DNA from 2 places in the Pseudomonas sp. ML2-2023-3 genome. Region 1 is predicted to be linked to the other one. Evidence: predicted binding sites of a transcription regulator. Region 1 holds the regulator's gene; the other holds the start of a gene.
What was found. Region 1 encodes sigma-54, which starts transcription at its own class of promoters, with help from an activator protein. Its sites were predicted from a motif close to ANTGGCATNNANNTTGCTNT; they were not measured.
Positions count from the first base shown of each region.

Region 2: the regulator sigma-54 is predicted to act here: its motif matches at 5,456-5,475, upstream of V6P94_RS19805 (flagellar basal body rod protein FlgF).

Region 1 is NZ_CP146343.1:4,998,823-5,006,357, forward strand. It holds gene mlaE (lipid asymmetry maintenance ABC transporter permease subunit MlaE) at 1-463, opposite strand, end outside; gene V6P94_RS23110 (ATP-binding cassette domain-containing protein) at 463-1,272, opposite strand; gene V6P94_RS23115 (KpsF/GutQ family sugar-phosphate isomerase) at 1,565-2,539, shown strand; gene V6P94_RS23120 (HAD family hydrolase) at 2,539-3,063, shown strand; gene lptC (LPS export ABC transporter periplasmic protein LptC) at 3,072-3,644, shown strand; gene lptA (lipopolysaccharide transport periplasmic protein LptA) at 3,631-4,176, shown strand; gene lptB (LPS export ABC transporter ATP-binding protein) at 4,176-4,901, shown strand; gene V6P94_RS23140 (RNA polymerase factor sigma-54) at 5,133-6,626, shown strand; gene hpf (ribosome hibernation-promoting factor, HPF/YfiA family) at 6,702-7,010, shown strand; gene ptsN (PTS IIA-like nitrogen regulatory protein PtsN) at 7,023-7,487, shown strand; gene rapZ (RNase adapter RapZ) at 7,490-7,535, shown strand, end outside.
Region 2 is NZ_CP146343.1:4,295,046-4,302,580, reverse strand. It holds gene V6P94_RS19830 (sigma 54-interacting transcriptional regulator) at 1-1,246, shown strand, start outside; gene V6P94_RS19825 (hypothetical protein) at 1,281-1,613, opposite strand; gene V6P94_RS19820 (DUF2235 domain-containing protein) at 1,562-3,859, opposite strand; gene V6P94_RS19815 (DUF3304 domain-containing protein) at 3,844-4,377, opposite strand; gene V6P94_RS19810 (DUF3304 domain-containing protein) at 4,362-4,883, opposite strand; gene V6P94_RS19805 (flagellar basal body rod protein FlgF) at 5,530-6,270, shown strand; gene flgG (flagellar basal-body rod protein FlgG) at 6,316-7,101, shown strand; gene flgH (flagellar basal body L-ring protein FlgH) at 7,126-7,535, shown strand, end outside.

The DNA.
Region 1 (7,535 bases):
CGGCCCATAACCGCGGCGCGATAATGTATTTGAGTGGGTCGACCCCAATCATTTCCAGGCTGGACAGCTGCTCGGTCGATTTCATGTTGCCGATTTCAGCGGTCAAGGCAGAACCCGCCCGCCCGGCGAACAGCAAGGCAGTCACCACCGGCCCCAATTCGCGCAACAGGGTGAGGGCCACCATCTGCCCAACCGCCTGCTCGGAACCATAGCTGGACAGAATGCTGAAGCCTTGCAGCGCCAGCACCATGCCGATGAATATGCCGGAGACCACGATAATGACCAGCGACATGACACCAACGGAGTGCAGCTGCTTGATCAGCAGCCCGAAACCGCCGCCGATACCGCCTCGCCCCAGCAGTGCATGAAACAGGAAAATCGTCGAACGCCCCAGCACCGCGACGATGTCGATCCCGGCTCGGCCAAACAAACCGATACGGTCCATTAATGAATGTCTGCGCATCAGCGCTTCCCCAGTAGATCGGTTCGGTAGTCCGACGCCGGAAAGTGAAACGGAACCGGGCCATCCGGATCGCCGGTCATGAACTGGCGAATGCGCGGGTTATCGGCGTTCATCAACTCTTCAGGCGTACCCTGCCCCAGCACCTGACCGTCACCGACTACATACAGATAGTCGGCGATGCTCGCGGTTTCAGCCAGGTCGTGAGACACCACAATACTGGTGATGCCCAGCGCATCGTTAAGCAGGCGAATCAGCCGCACCAGCACTCCCATTGCGATGGGATCCTGGCCCACGAAGGGTTCGTCATACATCAGGATTTGCGGATCCAGAGCAATCGCCCGCGCCAGGGCCACCCGACGCTTCATGCCGCCGGACAACTCGTCGGGCATCAAATCGATAGCCCCGCGCAAGCCCACCGCCTGCAATTTCAGCAGCACGATGTCACGAATCATTTCTTCAGGCAGCTGGGTATGCACCCGCAGCGGGAAGGCAACGTTCTCGAACACATCCAGATCGGTGAACAATGCACCACTCTGGAACAACACCCCCATGTGCTTGCGGGCATCAAACAAATCACTGCGCGACAGGGTCGGCAGGTTTTGATTGTTGACCCACACTTCGCCGCTGCTGGGACGCAGTTGCATGCCCATCAGGCGCAATAGTGTGGTTTTGCCGCAGCCCGACGGGCCCATGATTCCCGTGACCTTGCCACGGGGAATTCGAATATCGACATTATTGAAGATGCTGCGCGTGCCGCGCTTGAAGGACACTCCCTTCAGCTCGACCGCGTAGGCGTTATCGGCGCTCATCTAAACTCCTTGCGATGCAGCCTCTGCCTCTCACCCGGACACCAAACTTCTTATCAAGAAGCACGCGTTCCCTGGCGGGCCGAACTGGCGGCGAACTATACCACTGCTCATAGTGACCGCCCAAGACCGAAGGAGTGCCGGTTCAGCCTCAATACAGTGAAATAAAGCGGGTTTTTCTGTAAACACACTAAGAGTTTACCTACGCAGGCAACAAAGCACTGCGATCAAGCGTGAGGGAACGCCACATAACCGCTATAATCGTTGCCTTTTCTCAGGCTACCCGACTTCAACCATGAGCCAATCCAGCGACCTGATTCAATCCGCCCAACGCACCATCCGCCTCGAACTGGAAGCCGTAGAGGGCTTGCTGACTCATATCGACGCAGATTTCGTACGCGCTTGCGAGATGATTTTGGCAAGTAAAGGCCGGGTAGTCGTGGTCGGCATGGGCAAGTCAGGGCACATAGGCAACAAAATTGCCGCCACCCTGGCCAGCACCGGCACCACGGCTTTTTTCGTTCATCCGGCAGAAGCCAGCCACGGTGACATGGGCATGATCACCCGGGATGACATCATTCTCGCGCTGTCCAATTCTGGCTCAACCGCCGAAATCGTCACCCTGCTGCCGCTGATCAAGCGCCTGGGCATCAAATTGATCAGCATGACCGGTAATCCGCAATCGCCCCTGGCCAAGGCGGCCGATGTCAGCCTCGATGCAAGCGTGGCCCAGGAGGCCTGCCCGCTAAACCTGGCACCGACCTCCTCCACCACGGCAACCCTGGTGCTGGGCGATGCACTGGCCATAGCACTGCTCGAAGCCCGTGGCTTCACAGCCGAAGACTTTGCCTTCTCCCATCCGGGTGGAGCACTGGGCCGGCGTTTGCTGCTCAAGGTCGAAAACGTCATGCACTCTGGCGATGAGTTGCCGCAAGTCATGCGCGGCACCCTGCTCAAAGAAGCACTGATGGAAATGACCCACAAGGGGCTGGGCATGACTGTCGTCATCGAAGAGGACGGCCGGCTGGCCGGGATCTTCACTGACGGTGACTTGCGCCGCACCCTGGACCGTGAAATCGATATCCGCAACGCAACCATTGATGCCGTCATGACCCCGCACGGCAAAACCGCCCGGGCCGACATGCTGGCGGCCGAAGCCCTGAAGATCATGGAAGATCACAAAATCAGCGCACTGGTGGTTGTCGACAAGCAAGATCGCCCGGTTGGCGCCTTGAACATGCACGATCTGCTACGCGCAGGAGTAATGTAATGACCCAGGAACTTCTCAAACGCGGCAAAGGCATCAAGCTTGCCATTTTTGACGTTGACGGTGTCTTGACCGACGGTCGCCTGTACTTCCTCGAAGACGGCAGCGAATTCAAAACCTTCAATACCCTCGACGGCCAAGGCATCAAGATGCTGATGGCGGCCGGTGTTCAAACCGCAATCATCAGCGGTCGCAAAACCCCGGTCGTCGAGCGCCGCGCGCAAAATCTGGGCATCCCGCACCTCTATCAGGGCCGGGAAGATAAATTGGTCGTGCTGGACGAGCTTCTTGGCCAACTCAACCTAAGCTATGAACAGGTCGCCTATTTGGGCGACGATTTGCCAGACTTGCCGGTTATCCGTCGTGTCGGCCTTGGCATGGCAGTGGCCAATGCTGCAAGTTTTGTTCGCGAGCACGCCCACGGCGTTACCCAGGCACGTGGTGGCGAAGGTGCCGCCCGCGAATTCTGCGAGCTGATTCTGCGTGCCCAGGGCAGCCTGGACGCAGCCCACGCCGCCTACCTATAGAGCTTTCTATGCTGAGCAAAAAGATTCGCCAAATACTGCTGTTCGCGGTCATTGCTTCGCTGTTTGCAGCAGTTGGCTACTGGAACATCAGGCCGGAACGCTTTCTCGACGCCCCTACCGTGGCCGTGGATGAACACGCTATCGACTATTACGCCACCAACGCACGCAGCCTTCAGTTTCTGCCCGACGGCAAGTTGCAGTACGAGATGACCTCCGAGAAGCTTGAACATTTGAAAGCTTCCGAAGTCACTCTATTGACCAACCCGAAAATGCAGCTGTATCGCGGCACGGCCTACCCGTGGGACGTGAAGAGCGAGCGCGGTGAAGTCAATCCGGACGGTACTGAAGTCGAGCTGATCGACTCGGTGCGCATAGCCCGTACCGACGAGAAAAAACGCACCACGATTATTACCAGTACCCGCATGACTGTATTCCCGCAGAAGCAATATGCGCAGACCGAGCGAGACGTTAGAATCGACGGCGCTGGCGGCGTGACTACTGGCAAGGGAATGAAAGCATATTTGAAAGACGGCAGGATGGACCTGCTGTCCAACGTAAGAGGACAGTATGAGTCTCGTTAAAACCCTCCCTTTATTGCTCAGCTTGAGCGCAGCACTGGGAAGCGTGAGCGCCTGGGCTCTGCCGAACGACAACGAGCAACCTATCCGCATTCAGGCCAACGAAGCACAACTGGATGACAAGCAAGGCATCGCCACCTACAAGGGCGATGTAATCATCACCCAGGGCTCGATGAAAATCACCGGCAATACCGTCACCATCACCCGTAACGCTGCGGGAGAAATCGACGTGGTGACTTCTGTGGGCAACCTGGCTTACTTCGAGCAGTTGCAAAAAGCCACAGACCCCAAGCCGGTCCAGGCTTACGCCGTCACCATTCAGTACCATGCGCCGCAAAATCGCATCGTGCTGATCGACAAGGCCAAGGTCATCAACGACGGCAACACCACCGAAGGCGAGAAAATCGTCTACGACACGGTGAAACAAATCGCCAGCGCCGGTCGCGCCAATGGTAGCCAGGTCACAGCACCTCGCCCACGCATCGACATGGTGATCCAGCCCAAGAAGAAAACCGACCCGCAGAAGGCCCAGTAATGGCAACTCTGAAAGCCCAGCATCTGGCCAAAAGCTACAAGGGCCGTCAGGTAGTACGTGATGTCAGCCTGTCGATCGACAGCGGGCAAATCGTGGGTTTGCTCGGCCCTAACGGCGCGGGCAAGACCACGTGCTTCTACATGATTGTCGGCCTGGTGCATGCCGACCAGGGCCGCGTCCTGATCGACGACCTGGACGTCAGCCATGAGCCCATGCACGGCCGCGCACGCGCCGGTATAGGCTACCTGCCGCAGGAAGCCTCGATTTTCCGCAAGCTGTCTGTCGCGGATAACATCATGGCCATCCTCGAAACACGCAAGGAACTCGACAAGGCCAGTCGACGCAAAGAGCTGGAAAGCCTGCTGCAGGAGTTCCACATCAACCACATCCGCGACAACCTGGGCATGAGCCTGTCGGGTGGTGAACGTCGCCGGGTAGAAATTGCCCGCGCCCTGGCCACTGCGCCAAAGTTCATCCTGCTCGACGAACCTTTTGCCGGGGTTGACCCGATTTCGGTGGGCGACATCAAGCAAATCATTCACCACCTCAAGGCCAAAGGCATTGGCGTGCTGATCACCGATCACAACGTTCGTGAAACCCTCGACATCTGCGAAACCGCTTATATCGTTAACGACGGCCAACTGATCGCCGAAGGTGATGCAGAAACGATTCTGGCCAACAAGTTGGTGAGAGAAGTTTACCTGGGCCATGAGTTCCGCCTGTAAATCCAGGCATGTCGCGTGTTGTCAGAGCACCTGAGGCAGTAAAAAGTCCCGATGATTTTTATTGCCCGGGCGCTCTCAATGGGTTTACTCCCCCTGCGTGGAAACTAATTGAGAACGCCCCCTAGGCAAACGCACCGGTTTCAGGCATATAATTTGCTTAAGTTTGGCGCTCGCGCGCCCTGTAGTGGATGGCGCCATGTGCGCCGGCGAATAAGGTGTTAAGCCCCTGCCATGAAACCATCGCTAGTCCTGAGAATGGGCCAGCAGCTGACGATGACACCTCAGCTGCAACAGGCCATCCGCCTGCTCCAATTGTCGACCCTCGACCTGCAACAGGAAATCCAGGAAGCCCTGGAGTCCAATCCGATGCTTGAACGCCAGGAAGAAGGCGACGACTTCGACAATGCAGACCCCTTGGCCGACAACATCGAGCAAAAACCCAATTCCGACGTTCAGGAGCCCACCTACCAGGAGCCCGCACAGACGGTAGACAATCTGGAAGACGGCGACTGGGGCGACCGCATCCCCAATGAGCTGCCTGTGGACACTGCCTGGGAAGACGTCTACCAGACCAGCGCCAGCAGCCTGCCAAGCAACGATGATGACGAGTGGGACTTCACCACCCGCACCTCTGCCGGCGAGAGCCTGCAAAGCCACCTGCTGTGGCAGTTGAACCTTGCGCCGATGTCCGACACCGACCGACTGATCGGTGTGACCCTCATCGACTGCATCAATAACCAGGGCTACCTGGACGAAACCCTCGAGGAAATTCTCGAAGCGTTCGATCCGGAACTGGATATCGAGCTCGACGAAATCGAAGCCGTCCTGCACCGCATCCAGCAATTCGAACCCTCCGGCATTGGTGCGCGCAACCTGGGCGAGTGCCTGCTCCTGCAATTGCGCCAGCTCCCGGCCAAGACACCTTGGCTGAACGAAGCCAAACGCCTGGTCACGGATTACATCGACCTGCTGGGCGCGCGCGACTACAGCCAGCTCATGCGCCGCATGAAGCTCAAAGAGGAAGAACTGCGCCAGGTCATCGAGCTGGTGCAAAGCCTCAATCCGCGCCCGGGCTCACAAATCGAGTCCAGCGAAGCCGAATATGTCGTGCCTGACGTGATCGTTCGCAAGGACAACGAACGCTGGCTGGTGGAGCTCAACCAGGAGTCCGTGCCACGTCTGCGGGTAAACCCGCAATACGCAGGTTTCGTGCGTCGCGCCGACACCAGCGCCGACAACACCTTTATGCGCAACCAGCTGCAAGAAGCACGCTGGTTTATCAAAAGCCTGCAGAGCCGTAACGAAACCCTGATGAAAGTGGCGACCCAGATCGTCGAGCATCAGCGCGGATTTCTGGAATATGGCGACGAGGCCATGAAGCCACTGGTACTGCACGACATCGCAGAAGCCGTGGGCATGCACGAGTCAACCATTTCGCGGGTTACCACGCAGAAATTCATGCATACCCCGCGCGGTATCTATGAGCTGAAGTACTTTTTCTCCAGCCACGTCAGCACCTCTGAAGGCGGCGAATGCTCCTCCACTGCGATCCGTGCCATCATCAAAAAACTGGTTGCAGCTGAAAATCAGAAAAAGCCGTTGAGTGACAGCAAGATCGCTGGTTTACTGGAGGCACAAGGTATTCAGGTAGCCCGTCGCACCGTCGCCAAGTACCGCGAATCCCTCGGGATAGCGCCTTCGAGCGAACGCAAGCGTTTGATGTAAGCCACGGACCCCGGCGTTTCAGTGGCAGGCTGCTCGGCCTGCCGCTTTATGCAATGGCATCAAAGGAGAAACTGTATGCAAGTCAACATCAGTGGACACCAACTGGAAGTCACCGAACCGCTACGCGCTTACATCGGCGAAAAACTCGACCGACTTGAGCGTCATTTCGACAAGATTACCAACGTACAGGTAACGATGGCGGTCGAAAAACTGAAACAGAAAATCGAAGCCACCTTGCACATCCATGGAGGAGAAGTCGTTGCCAACGCCGAGCATGACGACATGTATGCCGCCATTGATCTGCTCACTGACAAGCTTGATCGCCAACTGAAAAAGCATAAGGAAAAGACCCAAAGCCTGCTCCAGGGCGCGACCGGTCGTTAATACTCCCAACCCATGATCCGACTTGAAAGTATCCTGACCCCCGGCCGTTCCTTGGTGAACGCGCCGGGCGGCAGCAAAAAGCGCGCACTCGAACACATTGCCAACCTGATCAGCCGCGAAGTGCCTGGTCTCGAAATGCAGGATGTTTTTGAGAGCCTTATTGCCCGTGAAAAACTGGGTTCCACCGGTTTTGGTAACGGCATCGCCATACCCCATTGCCGCCTCAAGGGCTGCGAGTCGCCTGTCAGCGCCTTGCTTCACCTCGACGCCCCTATAGATTTCGACGCCATCGATGGCGCGCCGGTCGACCTGCTTTTCGTTTTGCTGGTACCAGAAGCGGCAACCGATGCACACCTGGAACTGCTCCGGCAGATTGCCAGCATGCTCGATCGTAAAGACGTGCGCGAAAGACTGCGCAACGCACCCAGCAACGAAGCGTTGTATCAGGTTGTTCTGGACGTACAGAACGGTCATTAATCATGCGCTTAGTCATTGTCAGCGGACGCTCCGGCTCCGGTAAAAGCA
Region 2 (7,535 bases), 700 kb from region 1:
CGTCGCCGCCAACCGTGCGGCTGCGCAGTTGCTGGGGGTACGGGTCGACGAGGTGCCGGGCATTTCCCTGTCCCGTTATGCCGAAGACTTCGACCTGCCCGAGCTGGTGCGGGTCAACAAGTCGCGGATCAACGGCTTGCGGGTCAAGATCAAGGGGCTTGTATACCTGGCTGACATTGCGCCCTTGCAACTGGAGCACGATGAAAGCGAAGCGATGGCCGGTGCCGTCTTGACCCTGCACCGTGCCGACCGCGTGGGCGAGCAAATCTACAACGTGCGCAAACAGGAGTTGCGAGGCTTCGACAGTATTTTCCAAAGCTCCAAAGTCATGGCTGCCGTGGTGCGTGAAGCCCGGCGCATGGCGCCACTGGACGCGCCTCTCTTGATAGAAGGCGAAACCGGCACCGGCAAAGAGCTGCTGGCGCGCGCCTGCCACCTGGCCAGCCCCCGTGGGCAGTCGCCACTGATGGCGCTCAACTGTGCCGGGCTGCCCGAGTCGATGGCTGAAACCGAGCTGTTCGGGTATGGGCCGGGGGCATTTGAAGGCGCACGGGCCGAAGGCAAGCTCGGCCTGCTTGAGCTGACAGCAGGCGGTACGTTGTTTCTTGATGGTGTAGGCGAGATGAGTCCGCGCTTGCAGGTCAAACTGCTGCGCTTTTTGCAGGATGGCTGCTTTCGGCGTGTGGGCAGTGATGAAGAGGTGTATCTGGATGTGCGGGTAATGTGCGCCACCCAGGTCGACCTGTCCGAGCTGTGCGCCCGCGGGGAGTTTCGCCAGGACCTCTACCATCGGCTCAACGTGCTGTCCCTGCATATTCCGCCGCTGCGCGATTGCCTTGATGGGCTGGAGCCTCTGGTCGAGCACTTCCTGGATCAGGCCAGCCGGCAGATTGGTTGTTCGCTGCCGCGTCTGGCGCCTGCCGCAATGGACCGCTTGAGCCACTACCACTGGCCCGGCAATGTGCGTCAATTGGAGAACGTGCTGTTCCAGGCGGTTTCGCTGTGTGATGGCGGCGTGGTCAAGGCCGAGCATATTCGCCTGCCGGACTACGGCGTGCGCCAGCCGCTGGGCGAGTTCTCGCTGGAAGGCGGGTTGGACCACATTGTCGGTCGTTTCGAAAAGGCGGTGCTGGAGCAACTGTATTCCGAGCACCCCAGCAGCCGATTGCTGGGCAAGCGACTGGGGGTTTCCCACACCACCATCGCCAACAAGCTGCGTGAGTACGACATCATCAAGCCGGGCTAGTGTGTGAGGTGTCGCCTTGGGGAGTGCTCGGTAACTAGCCCTTGAAACTTCCCGCCACGCCCTTTGCCTGATCCAGCCAGCCTTTGGTTGGCTCGGCCTGGGGTGTTTGTGTTTGCAGCGCTTGTTCCAGCAGGTTGTTGGCTTCAAGTGCTTGCGCGGCCTTGAGGATCGCAATCAAATTATCCGTAGTGGCGGTTTTTTCGGTCAGTGCAGGTGGCACGGGCAGCGCCTGGGCCGCTTTCACTGCGTCGCCGGTGTTTTTGGTAAAGGCGCATACGGTTTCTATGTTTTCGATCATCGGCAGTGACAGGCGGGTCACGGTGTCAAACGCACTGATAAACGGGAACTCCACCTTGCCGCGAAGCACCGGGTGCCCAGGCTTGGCAGAATCAGCCCCACCAGATAACGCGGGTTCTGGCGCCTGATCGTCAGGCCGACACTGGCCACCGCCAGGGCCACGCCCACCACACGCCCAACGTTCACCAGCAGCGACAGTTCGTTGTTGGATTGAGTGTCGAAGAAGATCCCGCGGTACCGAAAGTAGTCGCTAAACACCTCCCGCTCGTTCAAGGCCGCGTTCATGAACCAGGCGCGGGAATCATGCACATGCTCGTCAAACAGGCCCACGATCGCCCAGGCTTTGTCGTTCACCGGCTTGCCGTTGGCGCCGAACAGCAGGGCGTAATTTTCTTCACCGGCCTGGCGCAGCTTGGCATAGTGCTCGGCCTCATCCTGGCCGTTGGTCATATACACCAGCCCGCCCACCAGGGTGTTGGCGAGGGTGCCAAAGCTGATCATCTCGCTCAAGGTCAGGTTCCACTCCGGCACGTAGTCGCGCCGAAAGTCGGCCATGGCGTTGCTCAACTGGCGGTAATCCAGGTTGGGCTCGAACACTTTGCTGGTGTTGAACGAGGCGGCAGGTTGGGTGCCGGTGCGCTTTTCATAAGCCTCTTTTGTGGCTTGATGTTTTTTTTGCGACGCCAGCTCGGCGTCGGACCAGACCGGCGCTTTAGAGCCGGCGCGCAGGGCGGCATCTTCTTCGAGCTGCATGGCGTGCAGGGCCTCGAACGCGTCGACTTCGTCGCCGTTCATATCGCTCGTGGGGCCGTTTTGCAGCACCCGCCGATTGAGACTCGTCCACTTGATCCAGTTCATGGCGTAACGGCTGATGCGCCAACCGGTAATCACCCCGGCCTCGCGGGCCATGACCTCTTCCAGCGGGCCGTTGTCCATATTGTCGAGCCAGGTGTTGAAACGTTCGATCAGGGTGGGGTCGACGTCGTATTCTCGGGCTGTTGATCCGGCCATAACTAACCACGGCCATCGTACTTCCAACTCAGCGCCTAGTGCCGACTGCGGGGCCTGCAATGGCGCCCCAACCTTGTACGCCTCGCTGTACATATGATGCAGGGCAATTTGCGATAACACCTCATGGCCACCTGCTGCAGCTTTGCCCTGATCGCCGGGCGGGTAGCCGCCGCCAACGTCGGAGTGCATGCCGGGGTAGATATATTCCGTGGTGCCGTTGCGATAGGTGGACAGGCAGTTCGGGTCATCCGGATCGGCCTGGCGCCGGATCGAGTCCAGGGGAAAGCAACTGCGCTGCTCGTGGGCTGCCACCATATGCACGCAGCGCTCCAGAAATTCTTCGGAGTCGGACAGGCGCAGGGTGCCGTCGGCCCAGCCCATGTGGCCTGCGGCAAATGGCGCCAGATAGGGGATACCCACTGAGGCCACAGTGTCGAACAGCCCCATGAACACAATCTTGATCGGCAGTCCGGCAAACAGGTAGCAAGTGGTGCCTTCCACTTCGACCTTGGTCAGGGCTTCCAGCCAGTTGGCAAATGCCCGCGCCTGGGCGGCGCCCCGTGAAAAGCCGTACACGAACAGGCGTATGGTCTTGATGGTCGGGATGGTCTTGCCGGCATGAGCGGCGTCGATCTGGGCTTTGAGTTCGGCCAGGGGCTGGGCCAACACTTCCTTGCGGCGGGTATAGCTGTTTTTGAAGACCGAAGCTGCGAGCATATCTTCGGTGAGACTGGTGCCCATTTTTTGTACCAGAGCGTAGCTTTCCGACATGGTCGGCGGCTTTTGATGGCACGCTTTTTTCAGCGCATCTATCAAACGGGTCAGCCCCCAGTTGATCCGGTTCTCTCCGCCTGTCGACATCGTCAAACCTTGGCTATCTGGTTTGAATTCGCCTATTTCCTTGAACTCGGTGCCAACGCCTTGCATGTAATAGGCATAGAAGCCTTCATTCTCAGACGTTTCCTTGTCATCCCTGCCTAAACTTGCGTGATACAGGCGTGCCACATTGGTAGTGGTCGAAGGCAAAGCCAGGCTGTCTGTTGGTTCATGGTTGTTGGTGCCGTCAAAGCAAAGGGTGATCGTCACGATTTGCATACAGGGCCGGCCCGCGTAAGCCCATCCGGCTGCATGAGCAGCGTCCATTGCTTGTTGTTCGAACGGGTCGAAGGCTTGCTGTTGCTTTCGATAATTGAAAAGCACATCTCCCGGTGTTTGGGGTAAAAGCCCGCCCATTTTGAAGTCGGGGGTCAGGCTGAGAAATTCGCCAGTGGATCTTTTAGGGCGCGGCGTCATGGTTTCGGACATGTGGCAGGCTCCTGCATTTTTTGAGGGTAATGAAACGGATAATCCGGCAGGCCGGGATAGGTCGCTCCAGCCGATACCGCGACCTGGTTACACGGCAAGAAATGCACGTTCACAAGTCCCAGATCTTCATACGGCGCAACAGCGGCAACAGCGCGATGGCGGGTGTAGTGGGTTTCGTGCTCATCCATACGTTTTCGCCACCCATCAGAAAACATCGGCTCAGGCCATCTTCCGTAGGCATACGGATCAGGGTCTTTTTCCCACTCGACCACTACGGTCAAGCCGGGGTGCCATTTCACGGGAAGCGTGGCGCAGCAGTTCTGTTTGCCGCCGCCGCCATAGGGGCTGATATTGGGCCCGCCATTACGATTGACCGAAAACCGGTTGATCGCCGCCGAGGTATGGCTATATCCCTCGATTGGCGCACCCAGTCGGTCAGGCAGGGAGTCGGCACAGCCCTGTAGCGCAATCCCGGCGATAAACATCACCAGCAGTGAGCGAGTCATGGTTTCGGACATGTGGCGGGCTCCTGCATTTTTTGAGGGAAGTTAAATGGGTAACCTGGCTGGCCGGGGAGAGCTGCAACTGCTGATACAGCCACCTGATTACAGGGCAGAAAATGCACATCTATTGCCCCCAGCTCTTCATACGGAGCCACTGCGACAACGGCGCGATGGCGGGTGTATTGAGCTTCGTGCTCTTGAGCGGCCTTGGACCAGGCATCGGAATAGCGGGGCTTGGGCCAGTCGGCATATGCATGTGGATTAGGGTCTTTCACCCACTCGACCACCACGGTCAAACCGGGGTGCCATTTCACGGGAAGCGTGGCGCAGCAGTTCTGTTTGGCGCCGCCGCCATAGGGGCTGATGTTGGGCCCGCCATTGCCATTGACCGAAAACCGGTTGATCGCCGCCGAGGTATGGCTATAGCCCTCGATTGGCGCGCCCAGTCGGTCAGGCAAGGCGTCGGCACAGCCCTGTAGCAAGAGGGCGCTGATTGATATCAAAAGATGCAAGCGGTTCATGAGTGGGTCTTGTCTCTTGTCAGGCTTATTGAAAGAACAGCGCCCAGTGCAATGCCAGTGGGTGTTTGCCAAGTGTCTTTGAAGTATCAGTGAGATTATTAAGATGCCCGCGAGCGCGGCTGAAGTTCGGGCGTCTTGTAACTATCAAGTCTGATGTCGATAAAATCAATGCTCTTTGGGCTGTTGATATAAGTTTGCCAATGCAGGGGGGTGAAGTGTTTAAACAAATAAACGAAACTTATAAAAGTGCGCAAGAAGTTGCGCAGTACTGTTCGGTTTCTTGTCTTTTAGTCGGCAGATAACTGTTCGCCAGTTTGTTCTTGTAATAAGTGTGCAACTTATTGCGCACTGGTTAATACCGAGCGTTTGCGTGAATTGTCGGCGCCAGGGTTGTCAGAGGCAGGTTGGGGGCAAGAGATGCGCAAGGCTTTGCGGTTTTTGCCTCGTCAGCGACACGTTTCTGGCCATGCATTGCCGCAACCGGCATAACCCCGCCGTTTTCATCCCGCTGATCTTGCCCCGCACCGCACCCCATCTCCTCGCAAACCCGCGCCGCACGGCGTCAAAAAATAGTTGGTGCGCAAATTGCTTTAACCACGGCAGTACAGCGGTGGGCGGCAAGCGTCCGTCAGACAGAGGAAAGACTGTGGACAAGTACCTATATGTGGCAATGACCGGCGCCAGTCAGAACGCTCTGGCGCAAAAGGCCCATGCCAACAATTTGGCGAACATCTCGACCAACGGTTTTCAGCGTGACCTGGAACAGGCCCGTTCGATGCCGGTGTTCGGTGACAGCTTTCCTGCGCGTGCCTTTGCCTTGAGCGAACGCCCCGCGACCGACTTCACTCCCGGCGCTCTGGTTGAAACAGGGCGGGATCTGGATGTGGCCGTGTCCGGCGATGGCTGGCTGGCCGTGCAGGCACCCGACGGCAGTGAAGCCTATGTGCGTACCGCGAGCATGAATGTGGATGCCCTGGGCATTCTGCGTGCTGGCAACGGGATGCCGATCATGGGCAACGGCGGGCCGATCGCGGTGCCGCCCCAGCAACAGATCGAAGTCGGCCAGGATGGCACCATCAGCATTCGTGCCCAGGGCGAAGGCCCACGGGTGATGGCGCAAGTGGACCGCATCAAGCTGGTCCAGCCAGACCTGAAAACCATGAGCAAGGGCCTGGACGGCCTTATCCACACCAACGACGGCCAACCGGCGCCAGCCGATGCCAACGTGCAGGTGGTCTCGGGGTTTCTGGAGGCGAGCAACGTCAATGCCGTCGATGAAATGACCTCGGTGCTGGCTCTGTCCAAGCAGTTCGAACTGCACATCAAAATGATGAACACCGCCAAAGAAGACGACCAGGCCATGACTCGGGTCTTGTCCATCAGCTAATTACTTGAACGCAGCGCCGAAAAACCGGCGCGCGAGGAGAGCACCATGCTTCCGGCACTGTGGGTTGCAAAAACAGGTTTGGCTGCACAAGACACCAACCTGACCACCATTTCCAACAACCTGGCCAACGTTTCGACCACCGGTTTCAAACGTGATCGCGCCGAGTTCCAGGACTTGCTCTACCAGATCAAGCGCCAGCCAGGTGCCCAGTCGACCCAGGACAGCGAACTGCCGTCGGGGCTGCAAGTGGGGACCGGGGTGCGCATCGTAGGCACGCAGAAAAACTTCTCCGCCGGTAGCCTGCAGACCACCGACCAGCCGCTGGACATGGCAATCAATGGCCGTGGTTTCTTCCAGATCATGCAGCCCGACGGGACCACGGCCTACAGCCGTGACGGTACTTTCCACCTGGATGCCAACGGCCAGATCGTCACCGCCAGCGGCTTTGCCCTGGAACCGGCGATTGTGGTGCCCGCCGATGCCCAGACCTTCACCGTCGGCCAGGACGGCACCGTGTCGGTGACCATCGCCGGCAACCCGGCCGCCCAGGTGATCGGCAACGTGCAGACCGCCGACTTTATCAACCCGGCCGGTTTGCAGTCCCAGGGCGGTAACCTGTTCCTGGAAACCGCGTCCAGCGGCGCGCCGCAAATTGGTACCCCCGGCCTCAACGGCTTCGGTTTGACCATGCAGAGCATGCTTGAGACTTCGAACGTCAGCACTGTGGAAGAGATGGTCAACATGATCACCACCCAGCGCGCCTACGAGATGAACTCGAAAGTGATCTCCACGGCTGACCAGATGTTGTCGTTCGTCACGCAAAACCTGTAATTACGTGAAATAGCGGGAGAGCTCATGAAGCGCTTGTTTTCTGTTCTGGCACTGGGCGCCATTACCTTTGTGGCCGGTTGCGTCAGTCCGCCGCCGCGGGCCAACGATCCGTACTACGCGCCGGTCCTGCCGCGCACGCCGCTGCCGGCTGCGGCCAATAACGGTTCGATTTACCAGGCTGGCTTCGAGCAGAACCTGTACAGCGACCGCAAGGCGTTCCGCATTGGCGACATCATTACCATCACCCTGAACGAGCGGACGCAGGCGAGCAAAAACGCCAACTCGGCCATCGGTAAAAACAGCAACACCAGTATTGGCCTGACTTCGTTGTTTGGCAGCGGTCTGACCACCAACAACCCCCTGGGCAGTGGTGATCTGAGCCTCAATGCCGGTTACAGCGGCAGCCGTGCCACCAAGGGCGACAGTAAGGCCGG